Regions from separate parts of the Pullulanibacillus sp. KACC 23026 genome, predicted to be linked through region 2. Evidence: a T-box and tRNA genes for the amino acid it is inferred to sense, from the RefSeq annotation. Region 2 holds a T-box; the other holds one or more tRNA genes.
What was found. A T-box is a leader RNA that pairs with one kind of tRNA and senses whether it is charged. The one in region 2 lies ahead of proS (proline--tRNA ligase), so its partner is inferred to be a tRNA-Pro.
Positions count from the first base shown of each region.

Region 1: it encodes a tRNA-Pro, which carries the amino acid that the T-box ahead of proS (proline--tRNA ligase) is inferred to sense. The anticodon was not compared.

Region 1 is NZ_CP119107.1:170,586-180,224, forward strand. Features, by position in the region: gene PU629_RS00800 (GGDEF domain-containing protein) at 1-325, shown strand, start outside; gene PU629_RS00805 (CapA family protein) at 621-1,793, shown strand; gene PU629_RS00810 (transcriptional regulator) at 3,025-3,747, opposite strand; gene PU629_RS00815 (hypothetical protein) at 4,247-4,624, opposite strand; gene PU629_RS00820 (YqhV family protein) at 4,843-5,118, opposite strand; gene PU629_RS00825 (SDR family oxidoreductase) at 5,312-6,073, shown strand; gene PU629_RS00830 (phosphotransferase family protein) at 6,216-7,157, shown strand; gene PU629_RS00835 (YbaK/EbsC family protein) at 7,210-7,704, opposite strand; tRNA gene PU629_RS00840 (tRNA-Pro) at 7,810-7,884, opposite strand; gene PU629_RS00845 (ABC transporter ATP-binding protein) at 8,207-9,639, shown strand, end outside.
Region 2 is NZ_CP119107.1:2,563,223-2,572,861, forward strand. Features, by position in the region: gene PU629_RS11935 (carbon-nitrogen hydrolase family protein) at 1-815, opposite strand, end outside; gene PU629_RS11940 (hypothetical protein) at 1,155-1,703, shown strand; gene PU629_RS11945 (SRPBCC domain-containing protein) at 2,000-2,437, opposite strand; gene PU629_RS11950 (VOC family protein) at 2,503-2,865, shown strand; gene proS (proline--tRNA ligase) at 2,914-4,347, opposite strand; T-box leader at 4,384-4,577, opposite strand; gene PU629_RS11960 (LysR family transcriptional regulator) at 4,705-5,586, opposite strand; gene PU629_RS11965 (citrate synthase/methylcitrate synthase) at 5,691-6,797, shown strand; gene PU629_RS11970 (cation-translocating P-type ATPase) at 7,017-9,639, opposite strand, start outside.

The DNA.
Region 1 (9,639 bases), 2.4 Mb from region 2:
AAAGCAGTTTGCGGAATGTCTCTCAAATGGTGTGAAAGGAATAGGAACGGCGGGACGCTATGGGGGAGATGAGTTCCTTGTCATTATTGAAAATGCTGAAACACATCAATTAAAGGATTTGGCGTTGGAACTCCTTAATCAAATCCACTCCTTCCCGTATCCTCATGACATTCGCTTGTCAGTCAGCGGCGGTATCGCTATCCTTGATGGCGACAAGAGTCTGAATGACGTTCTAGCAAGCGCTGACCGACTGCTATATAATGTTAAACGAACAGGGAAGAATAACATTTTATTAAGCGGTGATGCTAGCCCGGTAGCTTTATAAATGGGCTGCTTCTTGAAGCCGTTTGCTGGAGGCTTGGATCAGGCTTAGAGATCGGGGCTAAGCAGTAAAAACGATTAGTGAATCCTGGCTGTTTCAGACTGTCTTTCTCTAAAGAACACGGAGCACCTGCTTGTAATGGATGATCGAAGTCGAATCGGGTGGAGAGTTCCTATCTTGTGACACGTATTGAGATCCTCTACAAGCCTTGGAAATAATGGTTATTTTTCAGACAGAATGTTAGAAAGGACTGTTTCTAATAAAAAGGTATTTGAAGGCCCTTTTCATCTTTTTAATTATGAGTTTAGTCGCATTAAGCTTGTTGGCTTGTGCGGGGCAAAATCAACCAAAATCAAATCTATCCTCTCATTCTAAGAATACGGAAAAAACAAAGTCCTCTAATCCTAGTCCATCAAAGGGCAGCCAGGCTAAAAAGGATGAACCGCCCAAAACGGTTAAAACCGAGGCCACATTGTCAGCAGTAGGGGACGTCTTAATTCACACGCCTGTTTATAAGGACGCTCAGACTGGAAAGAATACGTACGACTTTAAACCCATGTTTACAAAGGTGAAGCCTTACCTTGAGGATTCAGATATCACGTTTGCTAACTCAGAAAGTATTATTGGCGGTGAACAATTAGGCTTATCCTCTTATCCTGCCTTCAATAGCCCTTTTGAAGTGGGGGACGCTTTAAAATCGGTGGGTGTTGATGTGGTTTCAATGGCCAATAATCATGCATTAGATAAAGGGGAACAAGGCATTCTAAATGCAACTAGCCACTGGAAGGATTTAGGAGTCGAGTATGTAGGCGCCAATAGAAATGAGAGTGACGCTCAGAGAATTAGGATTATAGAAAAGAACGGCATTAAGTTTGCTTTTCTGGCTTACACGTTTGGCACTAATGGCATTCAGGTTCCAAACGGGAAAGACTATTTAGTCAATTATATCGATAAGACTAAAATGCAAAAGGATCTGGAAAAAGCAAAAGCAGTTGCCGATGTGGTTGTAGTGAGTCTCCATTTTGGGGTGGAGTATCAACCGATGCCAAATGATGATCAAAAAGATATCGCTCAATTTGCGGTCGATCATGGTGCGGATATCATACTTGGCTCTCATCCCCATGTCCTGCAGCCTGTCCAATGGTTGACCGGCAAGGACGGACATAAAGCCTTTGTTATCTATTCATTAGGGAATTTTTTAGCCGGTCAGGAAACTCCTAATACACAAATTGGCGGGATATTGAAGTTAACCGTTGAAAAAACGCAAACCGGAGACCAGTCCTCTATTCAAGTTACAGATCCTGAATTCCTGCCGACTTATATTACGTACAAAAACTGGAAAAATTTTAAAGTCGTGCCAATGGACCAACTCACATCTAGTGACGCTCCCAATCCTAAACAGATCTATAAAGAGACAAAAGATCGAATGACTCATTGGGTTAAGGATTTGAAGTTTATCAAAACAAAATAAGCATCAAATAGCGTCATTACGAAGCCTGGAAAGAAAGGTGGGAGAATGCGCTATTTTTTTACAAGTGAATTGAGGGAAAAGCCTTTATTGCGCAGGTTGGGGGGGCAATCACCTCCCATGGTGCGCCTTGACGGATCCACCACCACACCAGAAAGCGGAAATAAGAGACCGACGTTACGCCTAAGTTCAAAAACAGGGCCAGAAAGCGGAAATAAGAGAATGACGTAACGCCTATTCCGGTTGAGCGTAACGAGGATCCGCTATCCTCCGCTAAACTGGGCTGAAATGCGGAAATAAGGGAATGACGTAACGCCTATTTTGATTGAGTGTAACGAGGATCCGCTATCCTCTGCTAAACTGGGCTGAAATGCGGAAATAAGAGAATGCCGTTACGCCTATTTCGATTGAGTGTAACGAGGCTACACTATTCTCTGCTAAACTGGGCTGAAATGCGGAAATAAGAGAATGCCGTTACGCCTATTTCGATTGAGCGTAACGAGGATCCGCTATCCTCCGCTAATCGGGGCCTAATCGCGCCAATAAAGGATTGCCGTTACGCCTATTTTGATTGAGCGTAACGAGGATCCGCTATCCTCCGCTAATCGGGTCAGATTGCGGAAATAAGGGAACGACGTTACGCCTAAATTAGATGAGCGTAACGAGGCTACGCTATCCTCCGCTAAACTGGGCTGAAATGCGGAAATAAGAGAATGCCGTTACGCCTATTTCGATTGAGTGTAACGAGGCTACACTATTCTCTGCTAAACTGGGCTGAAATGCGGAAATAAGGGAACGACGTTACGCCTATTTCGATTGAGCGTAACGAGGATCCGCTATCCCCCGCTAAACTGGGCTGAAATGCGGAAATAAGGGAACGACGTCACACCTATTTTTATTAGGTGTAACGAGAATACGCTATCGTCTGCTAAACTGGGCTGAAATGCGGAAATAAGGGAACGACGTTACGCCTATTTCGATTGAGCGTAACGAGGATCCGCTATCCCCCGCTAAACTGGGCTGAAATGCGGAAATAAGGGAATGCCGTTACGCCTATTTCGATTGAGCGTAACGAGGATCCGCTATCGTCCGCGAATCGGGGCCTAATCGCGCCAATAAAGGAATGCCGTTACGCCTATTTCAGTTGAGAGTAACGAGGCTACGCTATTGCCCCGGAAATGGACTTGTTAGGCAAGATAGGCGTAACGAGAGTACGCTAAATTCAGAATGTCTCTTAAGAAGTTATGTCCATGGAGGTTACACTTTTTGTGTGAGGTCTATTATAAGGCAAGTCATTCTGCTTTTCTAGGTTTAATCGGTATGTTCTGATTCTGAGATTGCCACTTGCGATTTTTAATAGTCGGTATTCTGGTGTGGTTAGTTTGTTCAGTAAGCGTCTGGCATAATGGGGGGTTATACCTAGATGGTCGGCTACTTCTTTTGGGGTAATGGGACGGAGAAGGCGGCGAGCAAATCGGACAATCTCTGCTTCAAGCCATGATAGTTCAATAGGGATATCGGTTGAGAGGAATTTACCGATGAAGGAAAGGACAAGCTGCTCGCAAAACTTAGGTTCATCAATAATTGACGGGTAGGCTATGGGGATAAAGATCCAACCATCAAGGGCTAATAATGAATGACGCATACATAGGTCCTTGAATCTTCTTTTATCAAGATCCTTAGCATGTGGACCATACCCTTGTATCTCAATGCCGCCTCTTACATTGCCTGGCATATAAGCGAAATCTAAATAACGGTAACCATTATGGAAATCTTTAACCTCCCATTCGGCATAAAGATGATCAAAATTACCCACAACAGGATACCAGATATGTTTTAGGAATGTCATAGAACCGTGCCCCAGCCCGCTTTTTAATCGTTCACGCCTCCTAAGGTTTTTTTCCTCTTGGATAGATGCCTCCAACCAATTTTGAAATGCTTCATCAAAACGTGACATTTGATCACAAGCCTTTCTTTTTTAATTATAATGGTAAAAATTAGAAACCAAAAGAACCGATGGGTTTAATAAATGAGGTCTTCTTTGTTTGGGGGGGAATCAGGATTCAGCATGGAACGAAGGAAAATTGTTTAGAAAAGGTGGACAGGTAAATAAGTTGTGGGGATTGGGGGGAGCAAGTTAGCGGAATACTGCCGAGGCTTGAGAAAACGCTAAAAAATGAGTTGGGAGAAAGGCGGTTAAATAACTTATTCGTGATTCAAAAAGATTTCCCTTCTTTTAATCTAAAAATATTCCTCTACGTGTTGATTGCGAGTTATTCTTGGCTCCGTGATAGGTTCTTGGGGAAATTTTCATACGGATGGAGGCCCAATTACCGATCTATTGAGCTAGTATTTTACACAAATAGAGTGGTTCATGCCGAAGACGTCATGAGTAAAGATCTAATTTTAGCCGTACAAAAAAAAGACAGTGAACGGTAAGTTCGCTGTCTTTTTCATCAAAGGGATTTGCAAGCGTTCAAAACGCATTTTTCATGTGGCTCGGGATTGAGTAATCCAACGATTCGGTGTCCTTTGCGTTTTAGGAATTGGATGTCAGCCGCCACAAGACGAGGTTCTGAGGCAACGATGACTATCGCCTTATTTGGAATCTCGGAATAATATCTTTTAAGATAAGCTGATGGAATGTTGAGTGCATTGTTAATAGGAGATTTATAGGATTGGTTGAAATCTCGCAAATCAAGAATAGCCATCTGGTCAAGATGGTCAGTTACGCCATTTTTTATCTCGAGGTAAGGAAGCTTTCGCAGATGCAGGGAGTTGAGGTATAGCTTAAGTGCAACACCTACAACCAGAATACCAATTATTATAAACATAATGCCTCCTTCAATCCTGTTTGCGAATAATCTATATAAAGGCTAAAATTTCGCGAAAGTTTTAGGTTAGAATTAACAGGTTATCGGGGTCATTATAACAGCATCTCCTGAAGAAAGGAAATATTAAGTGTTGGCTCTTGAAAGTGTAAGGATTCAGGGGGGTATGGCTTTTTTTTCCAGAAGAGAGGCCCGAGTTGCTTAGCACAAGACTTGAATCCTTATTTCATTCTGGAGCCGATTAAGATCAATAAAATACCAGCAAATATAATAAAAATCCTCATAAAAGAAATTTTTTCCGCTAGGCCTAATACCCCAATGGCAGTCGTGAGGATAAGGATACATGGGCCGACTAAGGCCAAAGAGCTATTAAGAACTAAGGCCTTACTGATATCATTGAGCCGAAATATGAAAATGGCAACCGTGATTTCAATTGTTCCGGATAATACACGAAGCAGTGACATGCCGACAATTGCTTTATCAAATTCATGAAACACCTTTCATACTTCCTCTCTTTTTATATCTGTTTTATTTATATGCTAAGGGTTGTCTCATTTAGGACTAGTTCCGTTAAAAGGGCTGGAGGAAGTGATAAAATGCATCTTATATTATCGGTAACGGTAATTTGGGAAACCTAATGAAACAAGGTATACTTTATTAATTGAAGAACAGTAGAAAAGAGGGATTGGGATGAAGTTATCTGGTCATACGGTTCTTATAACAGGTGGTGCGACAGGAATTGGGCGCGCTTTTGCGGAACGTTTTTTGAAAGCAGGCAGTAAAGTTATTGTTTGCGGAAGACGGGAGACAAGGCTTCAAGAGTTCAAAGAGCAGTTTCCAGAAGCGGCTACTTATTCTTGCGATTTGACCGAGGCTTCTGAAAGAGGGGCTCTTTTTGAATGGGTAATGAAGAACCATCCTGATTTGGACGTTTTGGTGAATAATGCTGGCATTCAGCAGCGGTTCAATATCTTAAAGGCCGATGCGATGAACGAATGGGACTATTTTAATATGGAAATTCGCTCAAATATTGAAGCGCCTTTTCATTTAGCTATGCTCTTTGCTCCGCATTTAGCTGAAAAGAAAGAGGCAGCGATCATTAATGTAACCTCAGGACTTGCTTTTACGCCAATGGCCATAGCTCCGATTTATTCGGCGACAAAGGCAGCCCTTCATTCTTTTACGATGAGTTTGCGGCTCCAATTGTCGCAAACGGCTGTTGAGGTGATTGAAGTTGCTCCGCCAGCTGTCAATACAGACTTAGGCGGCGTTGGTCTGCACACCTTTGGGGCAAATGTCGATGAGTTTGCGGATTCAATTTTTGCGGGGTTGGAAGAAGGGAAATTAGAGTTTGGCTTCGGGACATCAGCAAGAGCGTTGCGACTTTCAAGAGATGAGATTGATGAAACGTGTAAAGCCATGTATGAACGAATGAAATCCTCTATTGAATAATCAAAAAAGCCGATTCATGTCATAAGATGGACAGGAATTGGCTTTTAATTTTTCGGTCTTCTTTCTCGCTTAATTTTCAATTGTTCTATAGAATAATAGATAAAAATCAGGAAAATGGCTCTATTTGAGAGGGTGTTGGGGAATGGGCAATATTATGGAATGTGTACTGCCAGAAGGCTATTTGAATGAGAATAGTCTCTTTCGATGTGAAACGCTCTACGTTGGAACAAATGGACGGAAAGTAGAACGCTTTTTTCTGACGCCCACAGAAAGCTATATTTTTAAGCCGCTCACGAATCCAAGTCAATTCGGCAAAGAGAGATGGATTTATGAACAGGTTTTGCCCGATTTGAAGGTTCCTGCCCCCAAAATCGTAGCCGCCTCTCAGTCGGATAAACCCGAACATAGCTGGATTATTTTTGAGGATATGGGGGCATTGACCCATCAGTTTGAAGAAAAGAGTGTTCTTCAAATGGCGAAAACCATTGCTCATTGGCATGCCTTTCCAATTGATCATCTGAAGGTTTCTGGTCTTCTGGGACCTAAGCCGCCAATTGCTGAAATGATCGAGACGCTATTGGCTGAAAAGAGGAATCGTCTAAACTCGTCATCATTTAAACCCTATCAATCGGTGATAGCTAAAGTATTTAAGCATCTTAATGACTCGTTAAGTCAGGAACTAGTGTTTTCGCATGGTGATCTGCATCTCGGCAATTACGCTGCAAGTGGGAATCGGGTGGTGGTCCTGGACTGGGAGCATGCTCATCTTAACATGCGGTATTGGGATTTGTATCATCTCTTGGATCTTTCCCATCCTTTATTTCCTAAGACAGTCACCTCGGATTTGCGTGAAAAGGCGCTTGACGGCTATTTAGCAGCTGTCGACCAAACAGGGAGAAGGCTTGAGCGGGGGGCTTTTAAAAAGGATTATTACACATTTTCAGCGATCTTCTCGCTATGGATGCTTCTTTTAATCGAAAAGGACTTGAAAAATCCCCCAGAAAAATGGCCAAAGGAGTGCCTGCTTGCACAATGGGATGAAACGTTGACCGCGCTGATTCAATGTGCCGAACGGTTGGAATAGCCATTTGAATTTTTTTGGGCGTTCGGTGGCCTAACGCAGAAGAAGGATTGGGTTATGAACTTTCTCCCTCCTCGTTTTGCCAGCCCTTGCAAACATCGATCCAGTCCTTTGCCGAGGAAAAGGTACTCAAATCATCTAGATTCAGTTCAATGGCTGAATGTCGGCTTCCGCAAGCGGGAAAGACGGTATGAAATCGCTTGAGTGAGACATCTAGGTAAACATCCAAATCATGCGCGAGCCCAAAAGGACAGACACCGCCGATAGCATGTCCGGTCTGTTCTAGCACCTCCTCAGGACTTAGCATGCGTGCTTTCATTCCAAAAAAGTGACGAAACTTTTTATTATCAATTTTAGCATCCCCTGCTGCCACTACTAGGACTGCCAGATCATCAGAGCCTCTAAATGATAAGGTTTTAGCGATCCGCTCAGGCTCCACGCCAATGGTAGCGGCGGCTTCTTCAACGGTTGCACTGGAAGAATCAAATTCCATAATATCATTCTCACGGTTCCACTTTTGAAAATGGGCTTTCACACTTTCTAAAGACATGGCGTTCTCCCTTTCGTTCGTTAATAAAGAAAAGCGGCTAAGTATGAAAAACGATTCTCCCAAGTGGAAGAATCGTTTTGACGCTATTCCCGCAACTTGAATCAATCGGAGCGACAGGATTTGAACCTGCGACCTCTACACCCCCAGTGTAGCGCTCGTACCAAGCTGAGCCACGCCCCGGCATCATAATCTTATCTTACCAATTTATTAGACGGACATCAAGCGAATGATTCTGAAAGTTTAATTATCTCTTGGGGTGTTTTCAAGAGCTAATGGGAGTCTGATTGTTTGTAAGTGGGGTCTTTGAAAAAAGGGGTTCAGGTCAAAGTAAATTGAGCTTCCCCATGTTATAAGGTTTTTTCATCAGTTATAATGAATGAGAATTCTTGGATAGCCCAACTTGAGAGGATCAAATTTGTCAATCCGAGTCAAGCTTCTCAGGTGACGGGCAAATTGAAAGGCTGCAGAAGTAGAAATAGATTTAAAAAAAGGGGAGAAAAGCATGGTTAAGCGTTTTTTTTCGTATTATGTCCCGCATCGGCGACTGTTCATTATGGACTTCACTTGTGCGATTATTGTTGCTATTCTAGAACTGGGGTTTCCGCTTGCGGTTCAATGGTTTATCGATTCTCTGTTGCCGCATGGGAATTGGTCTACCATTGTATCAGTGAGTGCCGGACTGCTTGCACTCTATGTCGTCAGCACGTTCTTACAATTTATCGTGAGCTATTGGGGACATATGCTTGGAATTAATATTGAAACAGATATGAGACAAGAGTTGTTTGAACATGTTCAGAAGCAATCCTTTAAGTTTTTTGATAACGTGAAGACGGGGCATATTATGAGTCGAATTACCAATGACCTGTTTGATATAGGAGAGCTTGCTCATCATGGACCAGAGGATCTCTTTATTACGATTATGACGATTCTTGGTGCCTTTTTAATCATGCTCAGAATTAATATGACTTTGGCTCTTGTGACGGTTTGTGTATTGCCTTTTCTCACTCTATTGATTGTGATTTGTAATTTGAAAATGAATAAATCGTGGGATCGGATGTATGAGGATATTGGGAATGTGAATGCACGGGTAGAGGACAGTGTTTCCGGAGCCCGAGTTGTTCAGTCGTTTACGAATGAGCGCCATGAGATTTCCCTTTTCCGTAAGAATAATCAGACGTATCGAAAAGCCAAGCTTGGCGCTTATTTTACCATGTCCTATAGTGACGCAGGTATTTATATGTTGACTCGCTTTATGATGCTTATTGTCCTGGTGCTCGGGGCTTGGCTGAGCTTTAAGCACAGACTTTCTTATGGGGAACTGGTGAGTTTTGTTTTATATGTAAACGTATTGTTCAAGCCAGTTGATAAAATCAGTGCGTTAATGGAGCTTTATCCAAGAGGCATGGCAGGGTTTAAGCGATTCATGGACTTGTTAAGAGAAGAACCAGAGGTCGTCAATCGTGAGAATGCCATCGAGGCTTCCGAATTAAAAGGTGACATTCAGTTTGAGCACGTCCGATTCCAATATGATGATAATAAACCGGTGTTGAAAGGAATTGACCTAAGGATTCAAGCGGGAGAAACGGTTGCATTTGTCGGCCCGTCTGGAGCAGGGAAAAGTACGATTTGCACACTCATCCCTCGTTTTTATGATGTGAATGAAGGACGGATTACGATAGATGGAATTGATGTTCGTGATATGACGAAGGAATCCCTTCGTTCGCAGATTGGGATTGTTCAGCAGGACGTGTTCCTTTTTACAGGCACATTAAGGGAAAATATTGCTTATGGGAAGTTGAACGCGACAGATGAGGACATACAGGATGCGGCAAGACGAGCCCATCTGGAGGAGTTTATTCATTCCTTGCCGGACGGCTATGAGACCCAAATCGGGGAAAGAGGTCTGAAACTCTCAGGCGGTCAAAAGCAACGTAT
Region 2 (9,639 bases):
GTTGTCACTGATCCGTGTTCGCGAACCTGATAGAGCAGTTCTAAGTCAAGGTCAGCTGTTACGATCATGTCTTGATTAATTTCGCCTTCAGCTAGAATTCCTTTTGGTGGGAATGGAACATCATTCGGTGTGATGATAGCAGCCTGCCCGAAGTTGCCTCTCATAAAGTCAACGGTCTGAAGCGATCCAACCGTTCCAGTTGTCACAACATAGACTTGATTTTCAATAGCTCTCGCATGACTTGAGTATCTCACGCGATGGAAACCGTGGCGATCATCTGTACAAGAAGGACAGAAAATAACATCTGCCCCTTTCGCTTTTGCCATGCGAACAATTTCAGGAAATTCAATGTCATAGCAAGTTAACATTGCGATGGTTCCTTTTTCTGTCTCGAATACTTGAAGAGCCTCTCCTGGACTCATGTTCCATTCATCGACTTCTGTCGGTGTCATGTGAAGCTTCGCCTGCTCTGCTATTCTTCCGTCTGGATAAAACAGGTGAGCAACATTATATAATTTTCCGTTTCTATTAATAACATGCGTTCCCGCAATAATGTGCATATTGGTTTGGGTCGCGAAAGTGGTAAACAATGAATGATATTGCTCTGTGAAATGGTGAAGCTGGTCAATGGTTAACGGCTCACCAAATTCATTTTGAATAGACATGAGTTGAGTGGTAAAAAATTCAGGGAATATGATAAAATCAGAAGAAAATTCTTCTGCAGTTTTAATATAGTGCTCGACTTGCCGTGCAAATTCATCAAATGAATCGATCGTATGCAAATGATATTGCACCGCTGAAACTCTTAGCTTCATTAACAAACCTTCTTTCTAATAGAAATCTCCAAAAAGCAACCATTTAACAGGCAATGAGACTATTATAACAAATTAACGAAAGCCTACTACCTGAATGACCTTTGTGAAATCACGTCTTTGAATTTCTTCGTGTGCTGGCTTGTCCGGAAGAAGCGTGTTGCAGCGCCTCACTTGCAGACATAAAGATGAAATTCAGGTACATAATTCACCAGATAAACTTCGCCCAATTTTTTCTAGTGTGCTGTCTTGTCTGGACTTTCAATTTTATCATTTTCATGCGAACAAGTGTTTTCTTTTGTCGAATTTTGGGTTATAATATGGGTAAAGGAGGTGAGTGTTATGAGTGAGGAATTACTTTTGGAGATCGTGAATGAGATCAAAGAAATGAAGAAGGAAATGGTCACCAAATCCGACTTGACTAATTTCGCGACAAAGGATGACTTAAAGAACTTTGCTACAAAAGAAGATCTTAAGCATTTTGCTACCAAGGATGACCTTAAGAACTTCGCTACTAAAGAAGATCTTAAGCATTTTGCTACCAAGGATGACCTTAAGAACTTCGCTACTAAAGAAGATCTTAAGAATTTTGCTACCAAGGATGACCTTAAGAATTTCCCTACTAAGGAGGATCTTAAGAATTTTGCTACAAAGGATGACCTTAAGAATTTCCCTACTAAGGAGGATCTTAAGAACTTTGCTACAAAAGAGGATGTTGCGGAAATTCCATTTATAAAAGCAGCTGTTCAGGATTTGGCTGTTAAAGTGGATGAACTGACTGGTAGAGTGAGTGTTATTGAAAAGGAAATGGTTCGAAAAGTGGATTTGGAATATATTCATCAGAAAATCGCCGAGCATGATCGAGAAATTTTCTATTTAAAAAGCCATTGATAAAGTCATAAAATAAACTGACTCATTTTTTACCAGCCTGGTTCGCACTGGGTTGGTTTTGTTTTTCACTTAACGTCATTTGAAATTCATTCTCACTATAAGAACTAATTGGACGTCCCATTTCCTCAATTCAAAGCGACTTGCATGACCCCCACTTTTTTTTCTACTAACGATAGATTCACAATATTCCGATTTTCCAACATGGCAAATCTCTTATGCTCTTAAGAAATAAAAAAAGACTATCCTCTTTTTTTCTTAGAGAATAACCTTTATTCAATCAAGCTGCAGCAAATAGCTTACTTTTTTATCAAACTAGCTCTTAGTGTTGTCACAGCGAATTCCAAATAAGCTTTAAGACAGGTTAACGTATAGACCCATCCCCCTTTATTATCTAATAGGTAAAGAATTTGATCCTCATGATTAACACTGAAGCCTTCCTCTTCAATGACAACGGATGTGCTGTGATCCTCTAGTTCAGTAAAGAAAATGCTTACTTTATTGCCTTCTCCATTCGTGCCCCAGTGAAAAACGATTTTCTTATTAGCCTCAAGCTCAGCAATTTTAATATCACCTTGAGCGTTGTATTCTTCATATCTCAAAGTAACGGTTTTTCCCTGCTCCCATCTTTCAGAGCAGGAAGAAAACCAGAAGCCGCCTATTTTCTCGGGGTCAACAAAAGCTTCGAAAATCTCCTTAGCCGGTTTTTCTATTTTAATTTTGGTTAAATTATTCATTACATTTCCTCGCATTCTTTTTTTAGGTATATTAAGAGTAACATACAAAATATCGGAGGTTAATCATGCCAAAAATCAAATTTTGTACTATACCAGTAGCTAATCAAGATCGCGCCTTAAAGTTCTATACAGACTGTTTGGGATGCGAGTGTTTAACAGATCAGCCTTTTGGCAATGGAACACGCTGGATCGAAGTGGGTTGGAAAAATCGCGAAACAACCTTTGTCCTCTTTACCCCTCCTGGAATGGAAAGCCAAATTGGCGGATTCGCCATGGCCTCAATCAGTACAGAGAATATCGATCATACATATAAGGAATGGGCTGCAAAAGGGGTTGAGTTTGTAGAACCGCCTAAGAAACAGCCTTGGGGAACTCAGGCCATCTTTAAGGATAGTGAAGGCAATACATTTGTCATGACGCAAGATTAAGTAACAACAGGCAGGATCCTCATAAAATAGGTTTCCTACCTGAATTTCTTAATAAGCCTTCGCCCAATAGACAAGATGCTCTGCTTTTTCTCCGCAATACACGCACGTATCCGATGGCTTTTGGAACTCTTTAAGAGGCATGCATCTGGATGTAGCTCCTGTTTCTTCTTTAATTTGCTCCTCACAATCCACTTTACCGCACCACATCGATTGAATAAACCCAGTCTCGTTTTCAAGCTTCTCTTTAAATTCTTTCATATTAGAGGCAGCAGATGTCTTTTTCTCAAGGTGCCCCTTTGCTTTGTTATATAAGTCCTGCTGGATACTTAGAAGCATGGACTGAATCTCTGATAACAGGATATCCGCCTTTACAATTTTCTTTTCACCCGTATCCCTTCTAACCAATACAACCTGGTTTTGTTCAAGATCACGCGGTCCTACTTCAAGCCGAATAGGCACACCCTTCATTTCATATTCATTGAATTTCCAACCGGGTGTTTTATCACTTGAATCTAGATGCACTCGGACTTCTGAAGATAGAGACTCCTTTAGATTATAAGCGGCATCAAGGACCCCTTCTTTATGTTGGGCAATGGGAACGATGACGACCTGAATAGGCGCTATTTTAGGTGGGACCACAAGGCCGCGATTATCGCCATGAACCATAATCATGGCGCCAATTATTCGTGTCGTAAAGCCCCAAGAAGTTTGCTTAACATATTGCCGGTTACCCACTCGATCGGTAAATTGAATGTCGAAGGCCTTCGCAAAGCCCTCTCCAAAATAATGGGAGGTGCCAGCCTGTAATGCTTTTCCGTCATGCATAAGGCTTTCAATCGTATAGGTTGATACAGCACCTGCAAACTTTTCTTTTTCTGTCTTTTTACCTTTTACTACTGGAAGGGCGAGATACTCCTCACAAATAGAGGCATAGACGTTCAACATTTTTATCGTTTCTTCAATCGCTTCTTCTTCAGTCTCATGACAGGTATGACCCTCCTGCCATAAAAACTCAAGTGTTCTTAGGAATGGGCGTGTCGTCTTCTCCCACCTCACCACATTTGACCATTGATTATAAAGCTTTGGCAAGTCGCGATAGGAATGAATTATAGTTTTATAGTGTTCACCAAATAAAACTTCTGAAGTCGGCCTCACACATAAACGTTCCGCAAGCTCTTCTTCACCGCCATGAGTGACCCACGCAACCTCTGGGGCGAAACCTTCAATATGATCCTTTTCTTTCTGAAGTAAACTTTCTGGAATGAATAATGGCATATACACATTTTCATGCCCGGTTTCTTTAATTCTTTTGTCTAGTTCCTGCTTTATATTTTCCCAAAGCCGATAGCCATACGGACGGAGAATCATGCTTCCTCTTACACTGGAGTAGTCAATCAATTCCGCTTTTGTCACGACATCCGTGTACCATTTTGCAAAATCGTCCTCCATCGACGTAATACGTTCCACAAATTCCTTCGCCATCTTAATCCTCCTTAAAAATAAAAAGCGATGCTAAAGACTAGGAACCATTGCTGGCGGTACCATCCTAGTTTAAAGCATCGCTTTACACTCTATTGTGATAACGGCACAAACCGCTGTATGATCATACAGGACTCTTAGGCAGGTTCATCTGAAGATACATTAGGAACTTGCACCACCCGTTCCCTCTCTGAAAAGCTCTTCAAATTACTGATCCTAATCAACGTCATTTTTATTGTTCTCATCATAGACGATTCTCAAACAAATGGCAATACCCAAACCTAATGGAATCGCTTAATTTCAAGACAAATTTGGAACTTTCCATCTCATCTGCCCTCGATCAAATGAGTTGACCTCACATTAGGTTCCATATAGCTGTTTCATCCTGTGAAGAAATAGACTCGCCTCTGATTTTCCTCTTTTATATAAGGCATATGTTTTCGCGAGAGGCAAAGAGAGACCTGGAAAATCAACATCCAGCAATCTTCCTTCTAACAATTCCCTTCGAATCGTTAAGCGCGGCAAAAAGGACAGACCAATTCCCTGTTCTATAAATCGTTTAGTTACCTCCACTTGTGAAACCATCATGGAACGAAATGTATAGTTTAAATGCCTCAACTGTTCCAATAACGGTTCCCAATACTCCGGATGATTTTGAGTAAGAAGGATGTTGTCCTGAAGCAACTGATCGATGTCAAAGCCAGGTGCGGTTTCTAAATCCATGCCATCATGAGGCACAACAAACAGAACCGGATCTTCCTGAACCACTTGACAGGTGACATCCTTAAATTTGCCGTTCATTCGCGATAAACCCAAGTCACATACACCAGACAAAACGAGTTCCTCAATGACCTCGGATTCGACGACCTTCACCTCCACTTCTACATTTGGATTTTCAGATAGATAGTCTCTTAATATGTAGGGAAGTGAATAGGTGGCAATGAGTGGCGAAACAGCTAATTTCAATGTTGTTTCAAAGCCTTGTTTATATCTCTGAATGGTTTCAAAGCCTCGCTCATCCAGATCAACCATCTCTTTGGCATAAGGCAAAAACCGCTGTCCCCCTTCAGTAAGAAAAATATGGCGGCCTTGTTTCTCAAACAACTTACAGCCCAAATACGCTTCCAGTAACTTAATATGGACGGAAACAGTGGGTTGAGAGATAAATAACAGTTCAGAAGTCTTTCTAAAATTCTCTGTTTTGGCGGCTGATAAAAAGGTGTGAAGCCACTTTGTCTCCATATATATAGCCCCTCATCATTTAATAAATTTAATTAAAATCATTAATTTTATTTAATTTTTTTAAACAATTATCAACAGTATACTACTTAATAGAAGGGGGTTGTATAGAAATGTTAAATAAAGGACTTAAGGATGTTTTGGTATCTGACACCAAGCTTAGTTTTATAGATGGAAAAGCAGGCTTACTCATTTATCGAGGTGTCGAGGCGAAGAAGCTCGCACTCCAACATACATTTGAAGAAGTTGCTCACTTATTGTGGTACGGGTATTTGCCGAACGCTGATGAATTGGATCAATTACAGCTGCGATTGAAAAAAGGAAGAGCGCTTCCAGCTTCACTCAAGGCCATCCTTGAAGCCTTACCGGTTGAAATGGATCTGATGAGTGTTCTTCGTACGGCTGTTTCTTCACTTGGAACTCCGGATCATGCTTGGCCGCCAACTGTTGAAGAAGCGATCGATTTAACAGCAAAACTCCCCACCATTATCGCCTATCGATACAGAAAACAATTGGGTCTAGAGCCTGTTGATCCAAATGAAGATTACACCCATGTAAAAAACTATTTATATATGCTAAGGGGAACAGAGCCTTCATCTGCCCATGTAAAGGCTCTCGAATCATACATGATTCTCACGATGGAACACGGCATGAACGCTTCTACCTTTACCGCTCGTGTCATCTCCTCCTCTGAATCGGATCTTATTTCCGCGATTACAGGGGCAATCGGTACGATGAAAGGGCCGCTTCATGGAGGAGCACCGACGGGTGTCCTTAACATGCTGGATGAAATCAAAGTAAAAGAGAATGTAGAGGGCTGGTTAAGATCAAAGCTTTCGTCTGGTGAAAAAATCATGGGCTTCGGCCACCGCGTATACAAAACAAAAGATCCGCGGGCGATAGCCTTAAAAGAAATTTCCTCACAAATAGGCGGCGAAGATCCATGGCTTGATCTTGCTAATTTTTTAGAGCAACGAGCGATTGAATTGCTTGAAAAATACAAACCAGGACGCAAGCTTTATACAAATGTTGAATTTTATGCTGCAGCGATCATGAAGGCGATCGGGCTGGATCCATCCCTTTTTACACCAACTTTCTCAGCTAGCCGAATTGTAGGATGGACTGCCCACGTTTTAGAACAGGCAGAGGCTAATACCATTTACCGCCCCTCTGCTAACTATATAGGAGAACTCCCGGCTAACTTAATAAAATAATTACCAGGATAGGTTCTGTTCTATTTTTTGATTAAGAGAAATTTCTCCGCTTATTTATCAAACTCGCTTAAGTGTCAAATGACCATTTTCATAGAGGCAAATGTAAAAGGCTTAGAGATCGTTACATCTCTAAGCCTTTTTGATGGTGAAGTTTGTAAGTGACCAATTTTGATCCTCACAAATGAAAACCCGTTAGCTTGTCACATGCTGTTTTTATTATTAATGGCTGCTTACGCGACTTGCTGTTGTTCTTTTGTCCTTCTTGAAAAGCTGATTGCCTGACAATAAGAAAGTTGGGATTGCAGCAAGACCTAAGACGAGCAGCCAATCACGAACGGTTAACGGAACAGTGTGGAAGACCGGCTGCAGAACGGGAACATACATGACGACTAGCATCAGTAAAATCGATGAAAAAACCGCAAGTACAAGATACCGGTTTTCAAAAGGATTTCGATCAAAGATGGAACGCTCGCTTCGGCAATCAAACACATGAATCAGTTGGGCCATGACGAGCGTAACAAAGGCGACACTTTGCGCTTTTAACAGATCATCCGGATCGCCATTTAGAGTGATCCAGAACGCCGCTGTTGTCGCAACACCGATCAGAAAGCCTCTTGAGATAATTTTCCAGCCAAGCCCTCGTGCGAAGACACCTTCATTAGTCGGTCTTGGTCCGCGTTTCATGACATTGTCTTCAGCTTGGTCAACGCCAAGGGCCATGGCAGGCAGTCCGTCTGTCACAAGGTTAACCCACAGAATTTGGATAGGAAGTAAAGGAAGCGGAAGGGCGAGCATCATCGCAATCAGCATCACAAGAATCTCACCGACATTGGATGCTAACAAGTAGCGAATAAACTTGCGGATGTTTTCATAGATATTACGTCCCTCTTCAACCGCTGCTTTAATGGATGAAAAATTGTCATCGCTTAAGACAAGAGCTGCGGCTTCCTTCGCTACATCCGTTCCTGTATTCCCCATCGCAATACCAATGTTGGCGGATTTGATCGCTGGTGCATCATTAACTCCATCCCCCGTCATGGCCACAACATGCCCTTTCTTCTGTAACGCTTTAACAATTTTTAATTTATGTTCTGGAGAAACGCGAGCATACACGTAGATATCCTCAACTTGATTGACGAGTTCATCCTCAGTCAACGCTGAAAGTGCGGCCCCATCCATAACCTTCCCATGAGCAGGTAATAGATCAAGCTGGCGGGCAATCGCACTCGCTGTAACGGCATGATCCCCTGTAATCATGACAGTCTTTATTCCAGCTTCCCGGCATTCCGCAATCGCTTTTTTCACTTCCGGACGCGGCGGATCAATCATGCCTTGGAGTCCAACAAAAGTTAAACCTTTTTCCACCTGATCGGCTTCTGAGCTTGGTTTACTCTGATAAATCGGCTTATAGGCTACAGCAATATTCCTTAATGCTTTTCGGCCAAGCTGATCGATGGCTTCTTCAATTGCATTGGTATGCTTAGAACGTTTTAACTCACGTGTTCCATTCCACATGATATAATCACAGCGGGAAAGCAGAACATCAGGCGCTCCTTTTACCACAGCAAATTGTTCACCGCTCGGCTTTTCAACAATAACACTCATCATCTTACGACTGGAATCAAACGGAAAAGTTTGGACGATTTTATAAGATGGACTCAATCCTTGTTTAGTAATACCCGCCTTTTTGCCGCTTTCTAAAAGAGCAATTTCAGTTGGGTCGCCAAGTTGTGTAGGCTTGTCCCCATCCTCCTGATCAATCACCGCATCATTACAAAGAACCGCATATTCAAGCAGTTGCTTTAGCGTTGTTTCATTTTCTATATGCATAGGTCGGCCATCTTTTTTAAAACGGTCCACCTTTGGATCCTCCGGCACATCCCATGTTTTTCCATCCGTCCAAAGATGAGTGACCGTCATTTTATTTTGAGTAAGAGTCCCCGTTTTATCCGAACAAATGACCGTTGCAGACCCTAAAGTTTCGACTGCCGGAAGCTTTCTAACAATGGCATGACGCCTAATCATTTTCTGCACACCTAATGCTAGAGCAATCGTTACTATCGCTGGTAATCCTTCGGGGATAGCAGCTACAGCGAGTGACACACCTGAAAGAATCATATGAGTGAGCTCATGCCCACGATAGACCCCTAATAATACTACCAATACGGTCAATCCAATAGACAAATAAATAAGAGTACGTCCAAGCTGCTCAAGCTTCATTTGCAATGGGGTAGACAGCTTCTCAGCGCTCTGTATGAGTCCTGCAATCTTACCCATTTCTGTATCCATACCGGTTTCCGTGACGATACCAACACCTGTTCCTTGTGTCACCATCGTCCCCATAAACCCTCGGTTGGACTGATCCCCTAGAGGCAGATCATCGCCATGAATGGGCTCTGATTGTTTCTGTGAGGGAACGGACTCGCCTGTCAGTGCCGACTCCTCTACGTGCAAATTGGAAGCGGAGAAAAAGCGAAGATCAGCGCCTATACGGTCACCACTTTCAACCTTAACGATATCTCCGACCACCAATTCTTTCGCAGGAATGTTCATCCATTTTCCCTCTCTTAGAACGAGTGAATGGGGCGCTGACAGCTCCCTGAGCGCATCAAGTGATTTTTCAGCACGTTGCTCTTGAATGTAGCCAAGTATGCCATTCATGATGACAATAAGAAAAATAGCGACTGCATCGAGGTATTCTCCTAAAAAAGCAGATAACAAAATGGCTGCAAATAACACATAAATCATGAAATCCTTGAACTGTGATAGGAAAATCGAGAGCGCTGATGGCTTGTCTTGCTCTTTTAATTCATTAAAGCCATTTGCCTTCAATCGCCTCTGA